2 linked regions of the Aquibium microcysteis genome follow. The protein of the gene in region 2 interacts with the protein of the main gene of each other region in a pairwise test. Links are inferred from orthologs where the notes say so. Each region holds a gene or a part of one and is shown on either strand. Other genes may lie near its edges. The genes, in order: IAI54_RS27305 and IAI54_RS03125.

Region 1 (3,025 bases), 5.1 Mb from region 2 along the record:
TTCCGTGCCATCGTCAGCCGCCAGCCAGATCCGTCACAGCCCCGACGCCGCACCGCCAGGCCACCCGGCCAGCGAAAGGCAGGACCCGCGCCCGTCTTCATCGCAGCGATCGGAAGAGCGAGCCGTCTTCGTGTGCGACTGCGTCATCGACATCACCGCGGCGCTGTTCAACGTGAGCGGCCGCGAACTGCGCCAGCCGGGTCGGACGACCACGAGCGTCACGCGGGTGCGGCAGATCGCCATGTACGTGACGCATGTGGTGATGGGCCTGTCGATGTCGGACGTAGGCCGCGGCTTCGCCCGCGAGCGCACCACCGTGCTGCATGCCTGTCATCTGATCGAGGACATGCGCGACGACGCCGACTTCGATGCCATCGTGGCGCTTGCCGAACGTGTCGCCGGCGCGGCGCTTCGCAGCCTGGAGTACCGCCGATGAAACGGGCGACCGACAAGGTGAGGCTGCGCATCCTGCGCTTTCTGGCGGGCGGCGACGCCCGGGTCGAAGAGGCGGCCTTGCGCGGGCGGGTCCGGCTCCGGTCGGAGCGCCTGGGCGCCATCCAGGTGGAAATGACGGCGCTGGAGACGCTGGCGGAAGCGGGCTTCCTGCAGCGGACGGGCGACGGCATGCTTCGCCTGACGGAGACGGGCCGATCGGCCTATGTCCGGGCCAGGGCGGCGGAGCGGCCCTTCCTGCTTCAGCACGCGGAGGTGGGCGCCGCGACCGTCGAGACCGAGGAGGGACCGCAGACGGTGGCCGTGAACCTCACGGAGTCGCCTCTGGCAAAGCTGTCGCGCATCAAGGACCGGGGCGGGCGTCCCTTCCTCGAGGACAGGCAGTTTCGTGCGGGGGAGCGCCTGCGCAGCGATTTCGACCGCGGTCTGCTGATGCCGCGCCTGGGCATCAACTGGGCAGCGCTGGGCGGCGGGGGCGCCGGAGGACCGGGAGGCAGCAAATCCGACCTGACGGACGCCGCGCTCGCGGCACGCAACCGCGTCGACCGCGCCCTCCAGGAGGTCGGACCCGAATTCGCCGACCTGCTGATCGATGTCTGCTGCTTCCTGAAGGGGCTGGAGACGGTGGAACTGGAGCGGGGCTGGCCGGTGCGATCGGCCAAGGTGATGCTCCGCGCCGCGCTCTCGGCGCTCGCGCGCCACTATGCGCCCGAGCCTGCCCCCAGGCCGCGCCGTATCCTCCACTGGGGAACGCGGGACTACCGGCCGAAGTCGGCACGGAGCTGACATGCGCGGGAAGGGCGGTTCGCGCGACGCTACCGCCGCCCGCGCCTGCCGATGCCGTGGGTCGTTCGCAACCGGTGCGGCCGCTTGCGGGTCGAGACGGCGCCCTGTCTCAGGCGGGGTCGGCCAGCGCCATGCGGGCGTCGGTGCGGATGCGCTTGACCATCGAACGCAGCCCGTTGGACCGCTGCGGAGTCAGGTGCTCGTCGAGGCCGAGTCCGGCCAGCACGGCCTCGGCGTCGGTGGCGACGATCTCGCTCGCCTTGCGGCCCGAATAGAGCGCCAGCATGAGCGCGACGAGGCCCCGCACGATATGGGCATCCGAATCGCCCGAGAACTCGACGACCGGATCGTCGCCGCTGCCGCGTCTCGTCGTCAGCCAGACCTGGCTGACGCAGCCGGGGACGCGGTTCTCCTCGGTCCGGTCACTCTCCGGGAAGGGCGGCAGGTCGCGGCCGAGGTCGATGACGTACCGGTAGCGATCCTCCCAGTCGTCGATGAAGGCGAAGTCGTCGATGATGGACTGGATGTCGGCGGCCATGATGCGTCTGCGTCCCTGTTGCCCCGCATATAGAGCGGATCGGGGATCTGTTGAACCGCCCGGCCGACGAATTCGGACGGTTGCGACGCATCGGGAAAACGCCGCATGCACGAGGCCCGTGCATGCGGCGCACCATCGAAGCTGCAGTCGATCGAAACGGCGTCTTCCGCGCCGCTGGCGTCAGTCGGCGGGCTTGACCCCGCCGGTGGTGATGGCGTCGTTTTCGGCGGGTTCGTCTTCGAGCATCTGGTAGGCGATCCGCGCGCTCTCGCGTGCCTTGACGCCGATGGTGGCCAGAGCGGCGCGTCCCGTCTCGCAGACCTGCGGCTCGCGCTCGCACATGCCGCTGACGTCGCCGATGGCATCGCGCGCGGCCACCAGCGCCGCAAGCGGGCTCACCGTCTCGGTCCCCTCTTCCGGCGCGATCGGCAGGAACAGCAGAACCAGTGAAAACCAGAAGCTCGTGCGGATCAGGAAACCCATTGCCTCGCGTCCCGTCGTTCATGGCCCGCATGTGACGTCGCGGGCCTCCCCACCTTCCTATATCGCATGGCCCAACGCCCGATTGCAGCGGACGGCGAAGTTTTCCTCAAATTGGATGCAAATCCGAGCGGTTCGCGCTCCTGGCGGAATCGAGACGAATGCCGCCCATTTCAGCAACCCGTCCTTTACCAGACAACCCTCTGAAATCGATGGGAAAGTACCGGCGGGTGGCAGCGAACGCGGCGCCGCGGCGATCCGTCCCGCGGTCACGCTTCGTTAACCATCAACCGAAGCTTGCGGCGACCGGCGCGCGCCGGACCGGTTTTCCACCGGTTCCCGCCCCCCGCTCATGCCGTGCCTTATTCATTCATTAAACCGGGAATGCGAGTTTCGGGCTGAACGAAAGTCCGTCGAACGGGCGTCAGCGAGCGCGTGGTGTTGAGTAAGCTTCCGACTGGAACGAGCGAGGGATGTTCGCGGCTTGGGCAGGCCTGCGCCCGGCTCGTTCACCCTTCGATCGCCGACAAGGGCGAGCGTGACCTGCAGAGGCGCCTGCTCGGCGTGGCCCTTGCCGGTCCCTTTTTCGTCGGCGGCGCTTTCGCACAGGTCCTGTCTGCGGACGCGGGCCTCTCCATCGCGCTCGCGGCCATCTGCATCGTCTGCGTGATCGGCTGGACCGCCGCGGTGGCGGTGGCGCAGACCGGACGGCGCACCGTCGCCGCTCCGCTGCTGCTCGCCTGTGCCACGGTGCCCGTCGCGATCATC
Region 2 (3,265 bases):
CAATGACGAACGCATCGATTGCCGGCGCAGCTCTCGGCGCTCCGGTCAAGGCCGATCCATACGCCAACACGCAGAGCATCGAGTTCCGCTTCCGCGCGAGACGGTTCGCGCACGTCCAGCGGCTGATCGAGGCGATCCTGGCGGAGCGCGGCCGCGCCGACATCGTCGATCTGGGCGGCACCGAGACCTACTGGCGCATCGGCGCGGACTTCATCCGCGCCAACCGTCACCGGCTGTCGATCACCATGATCAACACCGAGCCGCAGGCGATCGAGGATCGCGATCTCTTTTCCTTCCACGTGGGCAGCGCAACGGACGAAGCCCTCTTCGCCGACCGCCGCTTCGACCTCGTCCACTCCAATTCGGTGATCGAGCATGTCGGCAGCTGGCAGGCCATGGAGGATTTCGCGGCCAATGCGCGCCGGCTGGCACCGCGCTACTATATCCAGACGCCGAACTTCTGGTTTCCCTACGAGCCGCATTTCCGGTTCCCCGGATTCCAGTACCTGCCGGCGGCGCTGCGGGCGCGGCTGATCATGCGCTTATCGCTGGGCTTCTTCCGCCGGATCGACGACCGGGCAGAGGCCGACGACATCATCCGGCACCACCGTCTGCTGTCGACGCGCGAAATGGCCGGGCTTTTTCCCGACGCGCAGGTGTTTCACGAGAAGGCGTTCGGGCTGAACAAGTCGATCATCGCCATGTGCGAAGGCGCCCCGCGCGGCGCCTGACGGCGCGGGCGGTCAGTACCAGCCGACGGCGACCTGCGCCTCTTCGGACATGCGGTCGGGCGTCCAGGGCGGATCGAAGACCATCGACACCGCGACGCCGGAGACGCCTTCCACCGAGCCGACGGCATTCTCGACCCAGCCCGGCATCTCGCCGGCCACCGGGCATCCGGGCGCCGTCAGCGTCATGTCGATCCTGACCTGACGGTCGTCCTCGATGTCGATCTTGTAGATCAGGCCGAGCTCGTAGATGTCGGCGGGAATCTCCGGGTCGTAGACGGTCTTCAGCGCACCGACGATGTCGTCGGTCAGCCGCGCGAGCTCGTCGGCGGGAATGGCGGAGGACGCCTCGATCGTGTCGGCGGGCATGGCGGGAACCGGTGCAGTCTGGTCTGTCATTGCATTCACCCGAAGAATTTCCGCGCCTTCTCCAGCGCTTCGGCGAGGACGTCGATCTCCGCCACGGTGTTGTACATGCCGAAAGACGCCCGGCATGTCGAGGTCACGCCGAAGCGCTTCAGCAGCGGCTGGGCGCAATGGGTGCCCGCCCGCACCGCAACACCGGACCGGTCGATCAGCATCGAGACGTCGTGGGCGTGGATGCCCTGCAGCTCGAACGACACGATGGCACCCTTGCCCGGGGCGTTGCCGAAGATGCGCAGCGAATTGATGGCGCCGAGCCGCTCATGCGCATAGTTGCGCAGCGTCGCCTCGTGCGCGGCGATCCTGTCGCGGCCGATCCGATCCATGTAGTCGAGCGCGACGCCGAGCCCGATCGCCTGGACGATCGGCGGCGTGCCGGCCTCGAAGCGATGCGGCGGATGGTTGTAGGTGACGCGGTCCATCGAGACGTCCTCGATCATCTCGCCGCCGCCCTGGAAGGGTCGCATCGTCTCCAGCAGGTCCATCCGTCCCCACAGCACGCCGATGCCGGAGGGACCGTAGACCTTGTGGCCGGTGAAGACGTAGAAATCGCAGCCGAGGGCCTGGACGTCGACCGGCATGTGGACCGCGCCCTGGCTGCCGTCGACCAGCACCTTGATGCCGCGCTCGTGCGCGATGCGGCAGATCTCCTTGATCGGCGTCACGGTGCCGAGCGCATTCGACATCTGCGTGATGGCGACGAGCTTCGTGCGGTCGGTGAGCGCCGCCTCGAAGTCGGCGAGATGGAAGGCGCCGTCGTCGTCGACCGGCAGCCAGACCAGCTTCGCGCCCTGGCGCTCGCGGATGAAGTGCCAGGGAACGATGTTGGAATGATGCTCCATGATCGACAGCACGATCTCGTCGCCCTCGCCGATGTTGGGCATGCCCCAGCCATAGGCGACGGTGTTGATCGATTCCGTCGCGTTCCTGGTGAAGACGATCTCGTCGACGGAGGGCGCATTGAGGAAGCGCCGCACGCTCTCGCGCGCCTTCTCGTAGGCGTCGGTGGAGGCATTGGACAGGAAGTGCAGGCCGCGGTGGACGTTGGCGTATTCGCTGCCATAAGCCCTGGCGACGGCGTCGATCACCACCTGCGGCTTCTGCGCCGAAGCGCCGTTGTCGAGATAGACCAGCGGCTTGCCGTAGACCTCGCGCGACAGGATCGGAAAGTCGCGGCGGATCGCCTCGACATCGTAGGATCGGCCGTCTTCCTCGGGCTTGTCCCGAGGATCAACTGCCCTCAGATCAACAGAATCGGCCATCGCGAAACTCCCATGCGCTGCAGATCCTCGGGAGGCCCGAGGATGACGTCAGCCAGACTCACCCGTTCTTCGCAAACCAGGCCTCGAGCCGTTCCTCCAGCGCCGAAACCAGCGCCTCGTCCTCCAGTTCCTCGATGACCTCGGCCACGAAGGCCTTCACCAGGAGGCCGCGCGCCAGTTTCTCCGGCACGCCGCGCGCCATCAGGTAGAACAGGTGGCTGCGGTCGATCTCGGTCACCGTGGCGCCATGGCCGCAGGCCACGTCGTCGGCGAAGATCTCGAGTTCCGGCTTCGCCGAAAACTCGCCTTCGTCCGACAGGAGCAGCGTGTTGCAGGCCATCTTGGCGTCGGTCTTCTGCGCCAGCCGGTCGACGCGGATCTGGCCCTGGAAGACGCCGCGGGCCTTGCCCGTCACGACGTTGCGGATGATTTCGGACGACGTGGTGACGGGTGCCGAATGGTCGAGCACCATGGTCACGTCGGTGTGGCTGTCGCCGGTGAGCAGGTTGACGCCGCGCAGATTGAAGACCGCGCCTTCGCCATTCGCGTCCACCTTGATCTCCTGGCGCACCAACTTGCCGCCGGTGTTCATCACGAAGAGCGTCAGCGTCGCGTCCTTCGCCAGCACCGCATTGAATTGACCGAAATGGGTCGCGCCTGCCGGCTGTTCCTGCAGGATCACCCAGGTGACCTCCGCACCCTCGCCCACCGTCATGTGGCTGACGGAGGACACCAGCGCGTCGCCGCTGCCGCTCTGGCGCTCGACGATGGTGGCCCTGGCGCCCGCGCCGACCCGCACCGGAAAGCGGACATGCGCCTGGCCGCCGGCCTGGACGTTCTGCAGTTCGATCG

What was found.
Region 1: the proteins of IAI54_RS03125 (region 2) and IAI54_RS27305 interact in binary tests that used the Escherichia coli proteins (3 or more experiments, as listed by UniProt). The link is inferred for Aquibium microcysteis from one-to-one orthologs.

What each region holds. Positions count from the first base shown.
Region 1 is NZ_CP061080.1:5,795,639-5,798,663, forward strand. What follows is about bases 64-2,772. They hold IAI54_RS27305 (SufE family protein), read right to left. Parts: upstream 1,778-2,772; coding sequence 1,349-1,777; downstream 64-1,348. Other genes in these bases: IAI54_RS27295 (helix-turn-helix domain-containing protein), read left to right, coding at 131-436; IAI54_RS27300 (DUF6456 domain-containing protein), read left to right, coding at 433-1,239; IAI54_RS27310 (DUF5330 domain-containing protein), read right to left, coding at 1,958-2,260; IAI54_RS27315 (sensor histidine kinase), read left to right, coding at 2,699-2,772. In the rest of the region: more of IAI54_RS27315, read left to right, coding at 2,773-3,025. UniProt on the Escherichia coli protein: Participates in cysteine desulfuration mediated by SufS. Cysteine desulfuration mobilizes sulfur from L-cysteine to yield L-alanine and constitutes an essential step in sulfur metabolism for biosynthesis of a variety of sulfur-containing biomolecules.
Region 2 is NZ_CP061080.1:684,390-687,654, reverse strand. Bases 274-3,222 are described here. They hold IAI54_RS03125 (cysteine desulfurase), read right to left. Parts: upstream 2,414-3,222; coding sequence 1,133-2,413; downstream 274-1,132. Other genes in these bases: sufD (Fe-S cluster assembly protein SufD), read right to left, coding at 2,472-3,222; IAI54_RS03130 (SUF system Fe-S cluster assembly protein), read right to left, coding at 744-1,127; IAI54_RS03135 (methyltransferase domain-containing protein), read left to right, coding at 274-731. Outside these bases: more of IAI54_RS03135, read left to right, coding at 3-273; more of sufD, read right to left, coding at 3,223-3,265. UniProt on the Escherichia coli protein: Cysteine desulfurases mobilize the sulfur from L-cysteine to yield L-alanine, an essential step in sulfur metabolism for biosynthesis of a variety of sulfur-containing biomolecules.